One region of the Halioglobus maricola genome, then DNA from elsewhere that is predicted to be linked to it. Evidence: predicted binding sites of a transcription regulator. Region 1 holds the regulator's gene; each other region holds the start of a gene.

Region 1 (5,718 bases):
GAGCGCTGCAAGAATACGATCAACCTGACGTCTGGCGACGAGGCCATTCGCGAAGATGCGGACGACGAGGCCGAATCTCGCCAATTGCTGGAACGGCATCGCTGCGCGAAATGTAACGCGGCCATGGACAGCTACCTGATCGACGAGGACCGCAAGCTGCATGTGTGCGGCAACAACCCCGATTGCGATGGCTTCGAAGTGGAGTTCGGCAAGTTCAAGATCAAGGGCTATGAAGGCCCGACACTTGAGTGCGACAAGTGTGGCAGCGAGATGCAGCTCAAGAATGGCCGCTTCGGCAAGTACTTCGGCTGTACTAACGAGGATTGCAAAAACACGCGTAAATTGTTGCGCAGCGGCGAGCCTGCACCACCCAAAATGGACCCGGTACCCATGCCGGAACTGGCTTGTGAGAAAGTGGATGACACCTATGTGCTCCGCGATGGCGCCGCCGGTATGTTTCTTGCCGCCAGTGGTTTCCCGCGCAATCGTGAAACCAGGGCACCATTCGTGGACGAGCTGCTGCCGCACAAGGCAGAGATCGATCCCAAATATAAGTTCATCTTCTCTGCGCCCACTGAAGACGACGACGGCAATCGTGTCCAGGTGCGTTATAGCCGCAAGACCAAAGAGCAGTACGTGATGACCGAGAAAGACGGTAAAGCCACTGGCTGGAAAGCGTTTTATCGCGGTGGTAAGTGGGACGTCGAGCAGAGTAAGAGCAGGGCTAAAAAGAAGTGAGCTCTGCGCGGGGGCGGGCAAACCAGTCGCTGTATCTGGCCCGGATTCTGCTCCAGGCCTGGCGCGGCGACCTCGCTGCCGAAACGGTAGCGGGCAAAACCCTGGCCAGTGCTTACCTTCCTGCTACCCGGGCGCATCTGGCCAATGCCTACGGCTGGTTTCTCCTGGAGATAGCGCGTCCGGGAGCGCTTCCTTCCTCACCACCGCAAAGCCTTGCTGAGCTGCCCGAGATAGCCGAGGGCAAGGCGATCGCTGGCGAACTTCGTGAGTTTCAACACCTGGAACAAGACGGCTGGATAGGGGAGATGCTCGCTGCCGACACCATGCCAGTGCAGGCTTTATCGCCGAACAACCTCGCCGTGTCCGCAGTAGAGTCCGGCCCTGAGCAGGTCGAAACCTGGGCAAATCTTTTGCAACAATTGTTTGATCGTATGGGCGATTCTCTCGACGAGTACTGAGCACCGCGTCACAACAATTATGAGAATAAGTGCTATCGAGTGCTGGGGCCTGCTGTTATGATTGAGGTGCAGTTTTAGCGACATGTTCGCAAAATGTTCTCAACAACAGAGGTCTATTGAGTGTCTGCATCCTTACTGGAGATTGTCGATCTGGGTGATGGTGAAATCGTTCTGCAACGCGCTGACGATGACTCCGCTCCGCTGGTGACCATACAGTTCTCCGACGAATCGCGCATGTATCTGATGGATAACGGACTGGAAGTGGCAAAGGCCATGATTCAGGCTGGTATTCAGGCCGCGTCCAACCTTATGGAACAGAATGAAGCAGAGGCAGACGCCGAAGCTTACGCTGAGCCAGAGGCACCTCGCGTCCTGCACTGACAGGCTCGATTTAAAATTCGCCGGGGTAAGATGCCGGCCCCCTGCAAGCCCTGAAAGGGGCCTGTCGAAGCCCCTCCCGCTGTCGATTATCCTCGCGCTTAGTTGCCCCGGCGCAATACACCCACGCTGAGCCCTTCAATAGCAAAGGCCTGCTCGCGCAAATCTACTTTAATCGGTTCGAAATCCGGGTTCTCTGGCAGTAGCTCCAACTGGTGCTTGTCACCGCCGCGCTGAAGCCTTTTTACCGTGACTTCATCTTCGATGCGAGCCACGACAATATCGCCGTTGTTCGCCACCGGGGTGCTATGCACCGCGAGCAGGTCGCCGTCGAAGATACCGATGTCGATCATGCTGTCACCGGTAACTCGCAGGAAATAGTCAGCGGCCGGTTTGAAGAACTGCGGGGGCAGGTCGCAGTATTCCTCGATATTTTCCTCGGCGAGAACCGGGTTGCCCGCAGCCACGCGGCCGACGATCGGGATGCCCTGGGTGTCGGGAAGCTTGATGCCTCTGGATGCGCCAGGAATGATTTCGATAGCGCCTTTGCGCGCCAGTGCCTTGAGGTGTTCCTCGGCAGCGTTGGCGGACTTGAAACCCAGTTCGCGGGCTATGTCGGCCCGAGTAGGGGGGAAGCCTGTGTCGCTGATGTGTGCGCGGATAATATCCAGCACCTGTTGCTGCCGATTGGTGAGCTTTTCCATGTGTGCCCTATCTGTTTATTTATACAGGTACTGTGATTATATACAGATTCGGTGTCGCGTCGCAAACAGGGCCTTGGCGTGAACAGACATGATAGCGGCGCGATCGGTCCTGTTTGGCTTGCGCCTTGTAATGGATAGTGAAATTTGGAATCTATTGCGGGGAATGAGTGAACGTGATCAACAGTCCGGACAAGAAAAATGCCATCAGTTACGCGCCCCAATGGCCTGAGGTTCGCAATCTTGTTCGTGAGATATGGGCGGAAATGGCGCGCGCTTTTCCCTATGTTGATCAGTCTATGCGGGTGTTCCCTGATGGGCTGGATCCCCGCGGTAGATCTGCGGCAGCTCTGCGTTATACACACAATGCTCCGAAGGCTGTCAGAACTGGCGGCCGCAAGGAGTCTTTGCACTTTTCAGTTGCGGCTAAAAATCCTCCACGCCATACATGGCGTCGGGCTCGATCACATTGATAGGGCTGTTCCAATCCTCGGGGTGCATGGGCAGGTCCGGGTCCAATAAGTCTTCGTCATCAAGTTCGAAGGCTGTGCGCCAGTCTTCGGGGGCTTCGGCGCTTTCAAGGCGCATTTCTCGCCAGGCGTCCAGGTCGTATTCGGAGACTTCGCCGTCCAGGTATTGGGTTTCTATAGTCAGGGTACTGGGGTCCCAGTCCACCACCTCGAACAGGGCGCTGGTCTGAAGGTCCTTGTACCAGCCGCCGACAACGGGGCTAAGCATTTTCATCCGGTTTTCCTCCGGTAGTGACGGTCATGGCAGACCAACATATCACGCTGGGAAAGGCTGTCCATTATGTGAAAAGGCTATAAAAACAGGGGTAGAAATTCTCTTTAGTGCCAACGAAATTCTTTTCGAAACGTATCAATCAGTTGCGCTAGACTTCAAGAGATGACTTAATCTCTGCCCCAGATTTATATATCGTTTCAGAACTAACCACATATCTTGCACATGAAAAAATCGTCTAAAAATTGCTTATGAAAGGACTTGGCTCGCAATTTGACAGCCTGGCATTAACCCTCGGTATCGAAGGGCAATTGCTGGCGCTGCTGCTTCTGCTGGCATTGGCCTGTGCAGCTCATCTCGCGCTCGGTGCGATCGTGCGCAAGCTGCACCACGCCGCCAGCGTCACGGAGCACAACTGGGATGATGTTGTGGTAACTGCACTCGCCCAGCCTGTGCGGGTTATTCTGTGGGTGCTGGTGATGTACCTGACCCTGGAAATCTACCCGGTAGCAGACGCCCTGCAGGCTTTTCTCCTCAAGGCCTACGACACGGCGCTCGTGGTGCTGCTGGCCTGGTTTCTGCAGCGCGTCATCAAGGGTGTTGAAGAAGAATTGCTCTGCGAGAAACGCGGTTCACGGAAATCCGCCGACAAGGCGACGGTCCATGCAGTCGCCAAGCTCGCGCGATTTGTACTGTGGGTATCCGCGGGCTTGATGATCCTCCAGAGCCTGGGTGTGTCTATTTCAGGTTTACTGGCCTTTGGCGGCATCGGTGGCATCGCCGTGGGCTTCGCAGCAAAAGATTTACTGGCAAACTTTTTCGGCGGGCTCAGTGTGTACCTGGATCGCCCGTTCACTGCCGGCGACTGGATCCGATCTCCGGACAAGAGCATAGAGGGCACCGTTGAGGACATTGGCTGGCGACTCACCCGTATTCGCACCTTCGACCAGCGGCCACTCTATGTGCCGAATTCGACTTTCCTCCAGATCTCCGTGGAAAACCCTTCGCGCATGCTGAATCGTCGTATCTACGAAACCATCGGCCTGCGCTATGAAGATTCCGCATTGATGGGGCCAGTCGTCACTCAGGTGAAAGAGATGCTGCGCAATCACCCCGACCTGGATATGTCGCGTACGCTTATCGTAAATTTCGTTTCCTTCGGACCGTCCTCGCTGGATTTCTTCGTCTATACGTTCACCAAGACGACAGACTGGGTCACGTTTCATGAGATCAAGCAGGATGTCATGCTGAAGATTCTCGAGATTATCCATGTCAACGGCGCTGATGTCGCATTCCCGACCCAGACCCTGCATCTGGAACAAGCGGCACCAGAGGAGCAATCTTGAAGACTCTGGCAGTCGTCGGTGGCACCGGTCTGGATCAACTCAAGGGCCTTGAAATTGTGGACAGCCATGCGGTTGAGACGCCTTTTGGTGAACCTTCACGCCCCGTGCAGGAAGGCCGTTTGGGCGACGTTACCCTTTTTTTCCTTCATCGCCATGGCAGCCCGCGCGCCATTCCGCCACATCGGGTCAACTATCGGGCCAACTTATGGGCGCTCAGAAAGCTGGGTGCTACCCATGTCGTTGGCGTGAACGCTGTCGGCGGTATTGCGCCGGCCATGCGTCCTGGTCGCCTGATGCTTCCCGACCAGGTAATCGACTATACCTGGGGCCGAGAGCACACCTTCGATACCGGTGACAGCGGCGAGCTGATGCATATCGATTTTACTGAGCCTTACGATGCAGGTTTGCGTGCAGCTGTGGTGGCGGCCGCTGGAAAACTGGCGTTGGATTGTGAGACTCAAGGTGTACACGGTGTCATGCAGGGGCCAAGGCTGGAAACGGCGGCGGAAATCCGACGTATGGCACGGGACGGCTGCGATGTTGTTGGCATGACCGGGATGCCGGAAGCCTCCCTGGCCCGCGAGCTGGGCCTGGCCTATGCCAGCATTTGCATGGTGGTCAACGCGGCGGCGGGTCTGGGAGACGAACCGCTTACGCTGGAGATGATGCGCGCAACGCTAGAGCGAGAAGCCGGGGTCGTTGCCGGCCTTATTGCAACGCTGTCACGTCAATTCTAAGGCTTTGCGGCTTTTGCCGCCGTGGCTTCCGCTTCAGCCAATCCCATATCATGTAACTCCTCATCATCCAGCGGCGTGAACTTGATGACCACGCCCATTAGTGGATGATCGATGTAGTGCACCTCGTTGCTGCGCATGCGGCGCGCCTGTTGCAGTGCGACCGCATGGCGCCATGGATAGACCGGGCCCAGGTCTTCCGCTGCGTCAGACAGGGAATTGGGATCATCGGCTGTGCCCGGCTCGTCGAACGACACTTGATTAACGTAGTACGGTTCGGGTTCTTCCGGCAGTGAGGGTTCAGGGTGTTCCACGATCAGTGAGGCGGGTCCCAGCGGTGGAGCCGGCATACGCCATTCTCCCGGCAGGTAGTCGCCCGAGGTATTCAGCCACAGGTTAGTCTCGATGTGCAGGTAGCGTGCGATGTGGAGTTTCACCGTACCTTGCAGGCGCGGCCAGTTCTGAATGTCACCCGAGGCGTCCAACACCAGAGGGACGGCGCTGCCTTCCGCCTGCATTGGCTGCACCCAGGATTCATGGAACAGGGTGCGGTATTTACCTGTGCGCTGCATGTACGCTGATTTACCGTGAAATTCGCGCTGGCGATGGGGCAGGGCGACGA
Region 2 (5,718 bases), 1.1 Mb from region 1:
CTGCTGGCGCTGCGACAACCCGGTGGAGCGCCGTGAGATTGACCAGTGGTTTATCAAGATCACCGATTACGCCCAGCAACTGCTCGACGACCTGGACGGCCTGGACCAATGGCCGGAACAGGTTCGCACCATGCAGCGCAACTGGATCGGCCGCTCGGAAGGCGTCGAGCTGGACTTCGACTTCAACGGCAAGCCACTCTCCGTCTATACGACTCGCCCTGACACCCTGATGGGCGCCACCTATATGGCCGTTGCACCGCAACACCCGGTGGCCAAACAGGCGGCTGAAAACAATCCGGCACTGGCAAAATTCATCGAATCCCAGGCCAACGTCAAAGTGGCCGAGGCCGACATGGCCACCATGGAAAAACTGGGCATGGATACCGGGCTTACCGCCACCCATCCGCTCACTGGCGCGCCGGTACCCATCTGGGTCGCCAACTTTGTACTGATGAGTTACGGCTCAGGTGCGGTCATGTCTGTTCCCGCCCACGATGAGCGCGACCACGCATTCGCTACCAAGTACGGCCTTCCCATTGTGCAGGTGGTGAGCAAAGAAGGTGCTGACTACGATGCCGGCACCTGGCAGGACTGGTATTCGGAAAAGAGCAAAGACACTCGCACTGTGAATTCCGGCGAGTTCGATGGCCTCGACTTCGACGAGGCCTTTAAAGCAATTGCCGACAAACTGGCCGCTCAGAACCAGGGCCAACGCAAGGTGAACTTCCGCCTGCGCGACTGGGGCGTTTCCCGCCAGCGTTACTGGGGCGCACCCATCCCCATTATCAACTGCGACGACTGCGGCGCGGTACCTGTGCCAGCAGAAGACCTGCCCGTGGTGCTGCCCACTGAGGTCGCTTTCGAGGGCATCGGTTCACCGTTAAAGCAAATGCCCGAGTTCTATGAGACCAACTGCCCCAAATGTGGCGGCGCTGCAACGCGCGAAACCGATACCTTCGACACCTTCATGGAATCGTCCTGGTACTACGCTCGCTATGGCTGCGCCAATAATGACCAGGCTATGCTGGATGGCGAGGCCGACTACTGGGCCCCGGTAGACCAGTATGTAGGCGGTATTGAACACGCGATCCTGCACCTGCTCTACTCGCGCTTTTACCACAAGTTGCTGCGCGACGAGGGCCTGGTCACCTCCGACGAGCCGTTTATCCGCCTGCTTACCCAGGGCATGGTGCTGAAAGACGGCGCCAAGATGTCCAAATCGAAAGGCAACACCGTCGACCCACAATCACTGATCGACCGCTACGGCGCCGACACCGTCCGTCTGTTCTCCATGTTCGCTGCGCCTCCGGAACAGTCCCTGGAGTGGGCCGATTCCGGTGTAGAAGGCGCCAATCGTTTCCTCAAGCGTCTGTGGAAACTGGTGAACGGCCATATAGAGGCAGGCCCTGCACCCGCGCTCGATGTAAGCGCCTTGAACGAACAGCAGAAGAATACCCGCCGCAAAGCCCACGAGACGATTGCCAAAGTCAGCGACGATTTCGGTCGCCGCCAGACCTTCAACACCGCCATCGCCGCGGTGATGGAGTTGTGCAACGAACTGGGCAAACTGGGTGATGAAGACCAGAGCCGCGCCGTACTCGATGAGGCCCTGCGCGCTATCGTGCTGATGCTAAACCCGATCACCCCGCATATTTGTCATCAACTCTGGCCCGCTCTTGGCGGCACCGGCGATGTGCTCAACGCGCTCTGGCCCACCGTCGATGAGGCCGCCCTCACCCGCGACAGCATTGAGATGGTGGTACAGGTGAACGGCAAGGTGCGCGCCAAGATGGAATTGCCGGCCGACGCCGACAAAGCCGCTGCCGAGGCCGCCGCCCTTGCCCAGGACAATGTCCAGCGGTTCCTCGATGGGGTCACAGTACGCAAGGTGATTGTAGTGCCGGGTAAATTGGTTAATATTGTTGCCAACTGATATCTCACCGGTAATGACTATGCAGCGGCGCCTTGCCTCCACTCTCATCGTCCTGTGCGCTGCGGCGCTGCTGGCCGGATGCGGCTTCCAGCTGCGCGGCGCCGGTGGCACCAGCGTGCCCGAGGAGTGGCGCTCACTATTTCTGGTCACCAGCAACCCCAACAGCGAATTCAGCCGCGAGGTAAAGCTGCGCTTTGCCAACGCTGGTATCCAGTGGGCCGAAGCCCGCGATGAGGCCAACTTCCTGATGGTGCTTGGCCCCGAGCGGTTCAGTCAGCGCAACCTGTCTCTGGACGCAGATACTCGTGCCGCAGAGTTCGAGCTCACCATGCGCTCCACGTTTTCACTGAACAGCGTCAACGGCCAGAGCGTGATGCCCGACACCACGGCTACAGTGATCAAACAAATGGAGAACGACCCCCAGAACGTGGTGGGCAAGGCCGAAGAAGTCCGCATTCTCAAAGCCGAGATGCGCAGTGAACTGTCGCAGCAAATTTTGCGCCGCATCGCTTTCTTCGCCGCCAGCCAGGCGCCTGAGGCTTAACTTCTCTCGATGCGCCTCTACCCCGAGAAACTCGCCGGCCATCTCAAGCAACAACTTCTTCCTGTTTATCTGATCAGCGGCGACGAGACCTTACTGGTGCAGGAGTGCTGTGACATGGTGCGCAGGGCCGCACGCGACGCCGGTTGCGCCGACCGCGAGATCATCGACGTCGTGCCGCGCTTCAACTGGGATGAGATTCTGCACAGCGCTTCCAGCATGTCCCTCTTTGCTGAACGCAAACTGGTGGAGATCCGCTTGCCCAGCGGCAAGCCCGGCGCCGACGGCAGCAAGGCCCTGTGTGAATACCTGGAAATGGCCGCAGACAGCGAGGATATTCTGCTCATTGTCTCCGGCAAGATCGACAAGCAATCGACTAATAGCAAGTGGTACAAAGCCCTCGACAAGGCCGGTGCCACGCTGCAGATCTGGCCGGTAGAGGCCCGCGACCTGCCACGCTGGCTGCAACAACGCTTCAGCGGTGCCGGCATGACCATCGACAACGACGCCCTGCAGCTCCTCTGTGACCGGGTCGAAGGCAACCTGCTGGCCGCCGTACAGGAAGTGGAAAAACTCAAGCTTCTGGCCGCCGACGGCCACATCAGCGCTGAGACCATCACCGCGTCAGTGTCCAACAACGCCCGCTACAACTTGTTTGACATGACCGACCACGCGCTCAGGGGCAACGCCAGTGACAGCCTCAAAATGCTCCACGGCCTGCGCAGTGAAGGCACTGAGCCCGCCGTGGCCCTATGGGCCTTGCTGCGGGAAATACGCACCCTGTATCAAGCTCGCCAGCAGGTGGACGCAGGACAGTCGCCGCAGCAGGTACTGAGCGGGCTGCGCGTGTGGAAGAACCGCATGTCGCTCATGCAGGGGGCACTATCTCGCCACAGCAGTGTCTCCCTCACCTCGCTGCTGGAGCAGGCCTCCACTGTCGACGGTTCGATCAAGGGTTTTGCCAGCGGCAAACCCTGGGACAATCTGGAAAACCTCGTCCTGCGGCTGGCCATTAAGCCCTGAGACCCACCTGTCGTTTTTTACGACACACTCTCTTTTTGCCAACTAATTCCCCTGCCCAGGGCCTTGCATTCTGCCTGCAGCACAACTACTGTGAATACATACAGTGTATAAACATACAGTAGATTAGCGAATACAGCAGACAGCAAAGAGAAAGAGAGGCCCAATATGAACCAGGCACTGCAGCAAGTTATCAATCGCAACGACACCTGGCGCGGCAATTATGCCGCCCTTTCCGCCAATGGCGACCGCCATCTGGACGTAGAAGCCCTGAGCACCGGCTACAACACCCTGAATAGCGAATTGCGTGGCGGCGGCTGGCCTCTGGGCAACACCGTGGAAGTCCTGAGTGACGGCTGCGGTCTGGGCTCCATGGGCCTGTTCCTGCCGGCGATGGAAAAACTCAGTGCCGAGGGCCGCTGGCAGGTATTCATCGCCCCTCCGTTCACTCCTTACGCTCCCCTGCTCAAGGCCCGCGGCATCGACACCGACCAGATCTTGCTGGTACATCCAAAGAGCCGCGAAGACCTGCTCTGGGCAACCGAGCAGGCTCTGCGAAGCAGTACCAGCAGCGCCGTATTCAGCTGGCTGGGGGCTCACGAGTATAGCTACGGTGAGCTGCGCAAGTTGCAACTGGCAGCCGCCGACAGCGACAGCATGGCAGTATTGTTCCGCCCCCACAGTGCAGCGCGTAACCACGCCCCCGCCGGCCTGCGCCTGCAGATGCGTGAGTACCGCAAGGTGCACATCCTCAAACAGCGCGGCGGCAATCAGTATATTGATGTGGCCCTGCCTCCGGCGGAAGATATTCCTGAGCAACCCCAGTTGTGGGAAGTGCCCGTGTGGCAGGACAGCCCGCAACAACAGCCGGCCTTCTCCTTCGCCTGAACCTGATTTCACTCTGCTACAATCCTGCTCAACCAACCCATAGCAGGAGTAAACACCGTGCAGGATTTCCCCCACCACTACCAGGTCAGCGCTGCGGCAGAAGCAGACGGTAATATCGCCATCGACAGCGGCAATATGCCGCAACTGGTATCCGCTCCGCCGGCTGAATTTGGCGGACCCGGTGACCAGTGGTCGCCAGAGCACCTGCTGGTGGCCTCGGTAGCGGACTGTTTCATCCTCACCTTCCGCGCCATCGCCCGCGCTTCAAAGCTGGAATGGAACACGCTGGAAGCCAACGCCGATGGTGTTCTGGACCGGGTCGAGCGGATCACCAAGTTCACCGCCATTAACATAAACGCGACCCTCACCGTCCCCGCCGGGACCGATGAAGCCAAAGCCCTCAGGCTGCTGCAGAAAGCCGAGGACGCCTGTCTGATCACCAATTCAATGAGCGCTGAAACCCACCTGGAAGCTGCTATAATCGCCGCCCCCTGAACGTCGCCCCAGGAGTAGGTTGTGGACGAGTGGCTGACAGAATACGGCGTCACCCTTGGGGTCGGCGCCCTTATCCTGTTTATGATTTTCATCGTGTGGGACCTGGCCAAGCGCAGCAACGCCGGTAGGTTTGGCACGATCATCCTCTATATTGGCCTGGCCATGGGTATCTTTGGCTTTGTGATCAAGTTTGTTATCACCTACCTCCTGGAAAACGCCGGAGCCGCAGGCTAGGCACTCACCTGCTCGCCTGGGCGACAGGTACCTGCACCTGACGTGGACAAAATCCACCTCCTGATAAATACTGTATATATGTACAGCACTTATCGAATTCAATGACCCTGTGGCTATGCCTGCGCTTCCACCTGCTACCCCTCAAGTGCCTCGAACGCACCGAGGAGCGAGCCGTCGTGGTGCTGGAAAAGCAACGCGTACTGCGGGTCAACGACTGCGCTGCAGCGGCCGGCGTCCGCGAGGGCATGAAGCCCGCCACTGTACGCGCCCTGCTCGGCGAGGAGCCACTGCAGTTACTGGAACGCGACACTGCTGCGGAAGAGCGCTGCCTGCAACAGTTGTGCTGCTGGGCTTACAGTATTTCACCCAGCCTGCACAGTTGGCAAAGCGACTGCCTGCAACTGGAAATCGGTAGCTGCCTCGCCCTGTACCGTGGCCTGCCCCCCTTGCTGGACGAGGTCCGCAGCGGCCTGGCAGCTCGCGGCTTCAACGCCTGCTTCGCTCTGGGCCCCACCCCCAAGGCAGCCTGGCTTTTATCCTTCGCGGAAGACGAACAGGCACTGGCCATCGAGCAACCCCTGGAGCTGCGCCTGGCCGCCCTGCCCCT
Region 3 (5,718 bases), 1.2 Mb from region 1:
TGTTGTTGGATAGCTCATGCGATTTAACATAGAGCGCGCTGTTAAGCATGTCCTGCCTGAGCTTGGCCTGGTCCAGGGTTTTCTGCATGGTGCGGCCGTCATCGTCGTTTCCGGGATATCCGCCAATGGGAGCCAATCCATCTGGCGCCAGTGCCAGGAAACCAGCGACGGCAAAACGTCTTGCGACATCTTTCACATATGGATTCAAACCGCGATTTTCGTGCATCACGAGCACGGACGGAAACGGCCCCTCACCCGCGGGCGCGACCAGATAGCCGCGCATTTGCCCGGAAGTGCCACCGGGAGATGGATAGTCTACCCACGTGGCTTTAATCCGTTCGTCGGTAAACATAATTTCCTGAGCGTGAGCGTAATTGGGCACCAATGCTTGCGCCATCGCCAGCGCCGCAGCAGTTGCGATCGTCAGCTGCCCTGCTCGCCGGAAAAACTCGCGCCGATCTATATGGCCGTGACAGTACTCGTCATACAGTTCAAAAACCTGGTCATCTATTTGATCCTGGCGCATTTTCTTTCGCTCCAACGGTTTCAGGTTGAGGTTTGATTGAGCCTTGTAAGGGAAAACCTTTCTCTCGTTTTCGACAATTCACGCTGCACCGCTTCTACCGCTTCCTGCTCCGTGCGCTGGTGCAATGCATTTATGCCACGACCGAAGTGATTGCGCATTGCCGTTCTCGCGGCCTGCGGGTCACGTGAGGAGAGCGCATCATATATATCCTGGTGCTCCTGCAAGCGTGCCTCGGGATCTCGCTTACACACAGAGTGATGGGCCGCCCGAATATGATGCTGCCCCTCCTGTACATCCCAGAGATTCTCGATCATGGCGGTGAGCAGCCGGTTATTGGTTGCAGCGGCGATAACCGCGTGGAACGCCCTGTCAGCGACGTCGGACTGATGGTTGCCGCTCTCGTTCTCCCTCGCCATGTCATCCAGCGCATGCTTCAATTCTTCGACTTGCTCATCACTGATCATTGAGGCAGCGAGCGCTGCCGCTTCGCCCTCTATCAGGACGCGGGTTTCCAGTAATTCGAATGGGCTGACGCTGTCGCCGACATTCGAAACGCCCTTGCTCTCAAGCACGTACACGCCAGAACCTGTTTTGACTGACACCCGCCCCATCGCCTCTAGGGCAATTACGGCCTCGCGAACTGTCGGCCGGCTCACGCCAAATTTTTCAGATAGCTCACGCTCCGCCGGCAGGCGTGTCCCAGCGGGAAATTCGCCGGCATCTATTGATTGGAGGATTTGCTCAACGATCTGTCGGTAAAGACGCTGTCGGTTATTTGTCTCAGTCTCGGCCATGCCACACCACCATGAGGCCGCTATCACTGCGGCCCAAAATTCATCTGTCTAGAGCGGTAATACACCACATTCCGATTGGTAAGACAATAATGGACATCCCGCTAATACAAAAACGTAGGCTCTAGTCCAGCAAATGCTGGTAGTGATCATGGCTAAAACCCCGATACTGCATGAAACGGCTACGCCTGGCTTTCTCCTTGATATCCTCGGGCGCTTGCGCGCCGAACTTGCGTTGATAGGTGGCCTCGGCAAGTGCAAACCAGTCCGGAGCTTCCGCTTCCATGGCTCGCGCAATATCGCCGTCGCTAAGGCCCTTCTGGCGCATTTCCTGGCGGATACGCAACGGCCCGTGGCCGCGGCCGATACGCTGACGCAGGAAGCTCTCGGTATACCGCTTATCAGACTGCAGGTTTTCCTCCGCGAGACGATCGAGTTGTTCCTCGACCAAATCTGCCGCCTTGAAGCGCTTATGGAGTTTTTGCTGGAGTTCTTTGCGGGAGTGTTCTCGCCGGGCGAGAAAGTTCATCGCGGCGATACGAACATCATTGGGATTGATAGCAGTGAGCTGATCAAACTCGCCTGCTTCATCGTCGTTATCGGGCCAAGGGTCAGACATCCACAAACTCTACATCCAGACAAATACATCATCAACACTACTGCGCACCGCAAGAAAGCCTGGCTTGACGCATTCCCCATCGTGTTTCTGATTTTTGCCGGGGTGTGCTGCTCTATGGCGCGATGGATAGCTCTAGCTATGCGCTGGAGTCGAAAGACAAAGCAATAAAAAAGGCGCCGGGGCCGAGAGTGGGATCTGTGGAGCCCCGGCGCCTCGTGGGAAAATCGGCAGGTTTATTCCTGCTCCGCGCCTTCTTCTGCTTCTGCAGGAGCCTCCTCTTTGGCTGCAGGCGGCTCACCTGTGCTGAGGGTCTGGGCACGTATAGCAGTCTCGATCTCGTTCGCCACGGCCGGATTATCTTCAAGGAACTTGGAAGCATTGGCCTTACCCTGACCAATCTTGTCACCCTTGTAGGCGTACCAGGCGCCAGATTTGTCTACCAGGTTGAGCTTCACACCCCAGTCGATGACCTCGCCCATATGGTAGATACCCTTACCGTACATGATCTGGAATTCAGCCTGCTTGAACGGCGGCGAAACCTTGTTCTTGACAACCTTGACCCGGGTCTCGTTCCCGACCACTTCATCGCCATCCTTAACCGCACCAATGCGACGGATATCCAGGCGTACTGAAGAGTAGAACTTGAGGGCGTTACCGCCGGTGGTCGTCTCTGGAGAACCAAACATCACGCCGATCTTCATGCGAATCTGGTTGATAAAGATCACCAGGCAATTGGTTTGCTTGATACTGCCCGTCAGTTTGCGCATCGCCTGACTCAACAAGCGCGCCTGCAAACCCACATGAGAATCCCCCATCTCACCTTCAATTTCGGCCTTGGGTGTGAGTGCTGCCACGGAGTCGACCACGAGAACGTCGATCGCACCAGAGCGCACCAGCATCTCCGCAACTTCCAATGCCTGCTCACCGGTGTCCGGCTGAGACATGATCAGGTCATCCATTTGAACGCCCAATTTCTCAGCGTAAATGGGGTCCAGGGCGTGTTCCGCATCAATAAATGCGGCGGTGCCACCGGCCTTCTGGGCCTCGGCGATCACCTGCAGCGTAAGGGTTGTCTTACCGGAGGATTCAGGGCCGTAGATTTCACAGATCCGCCCCTTGGGGAGGCCACCTATACCCAGGGCGACGTCCAGCCCCAGTGAACCAGTGGAGATTGCAGGAATAGCAACATGCTCCTGCTCTCCCATGCGCATAACGGTTCCCTTGCCAAACTGGCGCTCAATCTGGGACAGCGCTGCGTCGAGTGCTTTTTCCTTATTTGCGTCCATATTTATGCTCCCTTTACCCTTTTTAGCTACTTTAGCCACTTTTTTCATCTCATCCCACGTACTAGTCAAAACTGCTCGATTAATTCCAAACTGCCCTATGGACTGCTACCCACGCAATTCCATACAGCAAAACTACTGTATATATACTCAGTGCTTTGAAATTGAATTGCAACCCCTCCAAGCCATTAATTTAGGCCGGAGGAAATCACATGTAGCCAATTCAGGCAGGTAGGTCGTTCACTCGTGTCCGCCTATAGAAGAGGTGAAGACATTCACCCCCATGTCATCGAGGGCCTGACAGATCTCGTAGGACTCACTGATGTCGTGCAGGTCGATAAGCAGTAAGGCGCCCTCTTCAATCCCGGCCCGTGCATTACCCAGAATACGGACGTGCTGCCAGGAGAGCAGGCCGTGCACCGTTAGCACAATCGCGGCCGTGATCAGAACCCCGAGCCCCACCGTCACCTGTGCTTCAGTAATGACCCCAACTTCAGCGAGGATGTGTAACACGAGCATCCCCACCAGCATCAGGCCGAACGCAATGAAGGTAAATTTGAGTTGGCGCCGCTGCAGAACCCGGCCGCTAGGGCCATGATCAAACTTGCTCCCCTGAGTAATGAGACCGGCCTGGTCCGGTGTCAGCAAGCTCATCCTGGCGAGATCGAGATTAAACTGGCGGCCAAGTGCCACCCTCGCGGCAGAAGCGGCTTCCGCCTCGGGAAACGTCGCCACCAACCTGGTGTGAAGCTCTTCTTGTATCAACGTGCCCTGGGTCATATGAATTCATGCTACGCCTCATTGCGGGTGATTGAAACTGCACGCTCGGACACGATCACAGACCGTACATTGCGAATCTACCCTCAAGGAGTAGTGTTGAGGTCGCCCTGAGTTATGGCATGCTCTAGACTGTATCAGTGAACAGTTGTCCAATTCGCGAGCCCCCATGTCTTCGACCCACTCCAGTGAAAACATCGCCCCTCAAGCTGGCGACGAAAGCGTGACCGTCCTCGGCCGCGCGCTCAACTCAGTACTCTCCGCCGGTCGGGAAATTCTTGCCCGACGCCGTCCCGTCACCACGGCCGCAGCCGGGTCCACCCAGGCCCTGGTCGACTTGTGCAGTGAGCTCATCGAGCATCGGGGTGAAGCGTCGGGGCTGGCACTTGCCCAGGAGATCACCGAAAGCTATCGGCAACTCTCCACCGACGACCGGCTGGAATTTTTCAAACGCCTCGCTACCGATTTCGACATCGATCGCGAGGCCTTGCTGACCGCAGCCGAGCTTTATCGACAGGACCCTGCATACGCCAACCTGCAGGAAATCACACGCGCAACCGAAGCCCCCCGGCAGAAGCTATTCCGCCGCATTAATACAGCACCCGATGGCACCCGTACCCTGGTCGCCCTGCGCGGTGAATTACTCAAGTTGCTGCGTCAGCACCCAGAACTCAAGCCGGTTGATGCCGACCTGAAACACCTGTTCGTGTCCTGGTTCAACAAGGGCTTCCTCGAGTTAAGGAGCATCGACTGGGCATCTCCCGCAGTGGTACTGGAAAAGCTTATCGACTACGAAGCGGTCCACGAAATTAACGGCTGGGAAGACCTGCGCGGCCGCCTGCGGGAAGACCGTCGCTGTTTCGCGTTCTTTCACCCGGCTATGGGCAACGATCCACTGGTGTTTGTGGAAGTGGCTCTCACCGATGGTATTCCCGGTGCCATCGCACCGCTCATCGATCGCAACCGCGAGATCATGCATCCCGATGAATTCAGCACCGTCGTGTTCTATTCCATCAGTAACTGCCACCCGGGGCTGGCGGGCGTCTCCTTTGGTAACTTCCTGATCAAGAATGTGGTGGAAGTCCTGAGGAAAGAAGTCGAAGGGCTGAAAAATTTTGTCACCCTTTCGCCGGTGCCCGGTTTCCGCCGCTGGCTGAAGAATGCCGATCTCGAAGGACTGGTAGACCCGTCACTGATTGACAAGGTCAAGGCACCCGTCAATCGCACCGTTGTCGAGGCCGAGGTGCAGGCCGCCCTCACCCGGCTTTGCGCTCACTATCTGATACGGGAAAAATCGGGTGCGTTAGCGAAAGATCCCGTAGCGCGCTTCCATCTCGGCAATGGCGCACGCCTTCACCGCTTGCACTGGGGCGCAGATTTGACGGGCAAGGGGCTGGAGCAATCAGGTAGCATCATGGTCAATTACTTGTACGATCTGGATAAGATCGAGATCAACCACGAAGAGTACTTCGACGAGGGCAAGATCAGCGCTGCCAAATCGGTAATGCGCCTACTCCCCCAGGATTAGGCGGTTAATGCGTTCAGGGCTCTCGTACATCGCCCAGTGGCCGATACCGTCGACCACATAAAACTCCGCCCCGGATTGCGCCGCGAGGAACAGTTCACGGCGCGCCTCAATGTTGGACCGGCCTCCTGCAGTAGCGTCACAAGCGCCCCAGATACCCACTAACTGCGCCTGAATCTCTGGCAAAATATCCGCGA

What was found. Region 1 encodes LexA, which represses DNA repair genes until DNA is damaged. Its sites were predicted from a motif close to ACTGTNTNTANANACAGT; they were not measured.
Region 2: the regulator LexA is predicted to act here: its motif matches at 3,585-3,602, upstream of imuA (translesion DNA synthesis-associated protein ImuA).
Region 3: the regulator LexA is predicted to act here: its motif matches at 3,357-3,374, upstream of recA (recombinase RecA).

What each region holds. Positions count from the first base shown of each region.
Region 1 is NZ_CP036422.1:2,421,121-2,426,838, reverse strand. Features, by position in the region: gene topA (type I DNA topoisomerase) at 1-738, shown strand, start outside; gene EY643_RS11035 (DUF6586 family protein) at 735-1,196, shown strand; gene EY643_RS11030 (hypothetical protein) at 1,317-1,577, shown strand; gene lexA (transcriptional repressor LexA) at 1,676-2,278, opposite strand; gene EY643_RS11020 (DUF6763 family protein) at 2,702-3,019, opposite strand; gene EY643_RS19850 (mechanosensitive ion channel family protein) at 3,268-4,362, shown strand; gene EY643_RS11010 (S-methyl-5'-thioinosine phosphorylase) at 4,359-5,099, shown strand; gene EY643_RS11005 (CsiV family protein) at 5,096-5,718, opposite strand, start outside.
Region 2 is NZ_CP036422.1:3,527,810-3,533,527, forward strand. Features, by position in the region: gene leuS (leucine--tRNA ligase) at 1-1,933, shown strand, start outside; gene EY643_RS16060 (LPS-assembly lipoprotein LptE) at 1,953-2,477, shown strand; gene holA (DNA polymerase III subunit delta) at 2,487-3,497, shown strand; gene imuA (translesion DNA synthesis-associated protein ImuA) at 3,663-4,382, shown strand; gene EY643_RS16075 (OsmC family protein) at 4,440-4,877, shown strand; gene EY643_RS16080 (DUF2788 domain-containing protein) at 4,899-5,111, shown strand; gene EY643_RS16085 (Y-family DNA polymerase) at 5,213-5,718, shown strand, end outside.
Region 3 is NZ_CP036422.1:1,239,516-1,245,233, reverse strand. Features, by position in the region: gene EY643_RS05695 (dienelactone hydrolase family protein) at 1-526, opposite strand, end outside; gene EY643_RS05690 (FadR/GntR family transcriptional regulator) at 547-1,320, opposite strand; gene EY643_RS05685 (regulatory protein RecX) at 1,442-1,936, opposite strand; gene recA (recombinase RecA) at 2,170-3,222, opposite strand; gene EY643_RS05675 (hypothetical protein) at 3,460-3,999, opposite strand; gene EY643_RS05670 (malonyl-CoA decarboxylase) at 4,166-5,524, shown strand; gene EY643_RS05665 (alpha/beta fold hydrolase) at 5,507-5,718, opposite strand, start outside.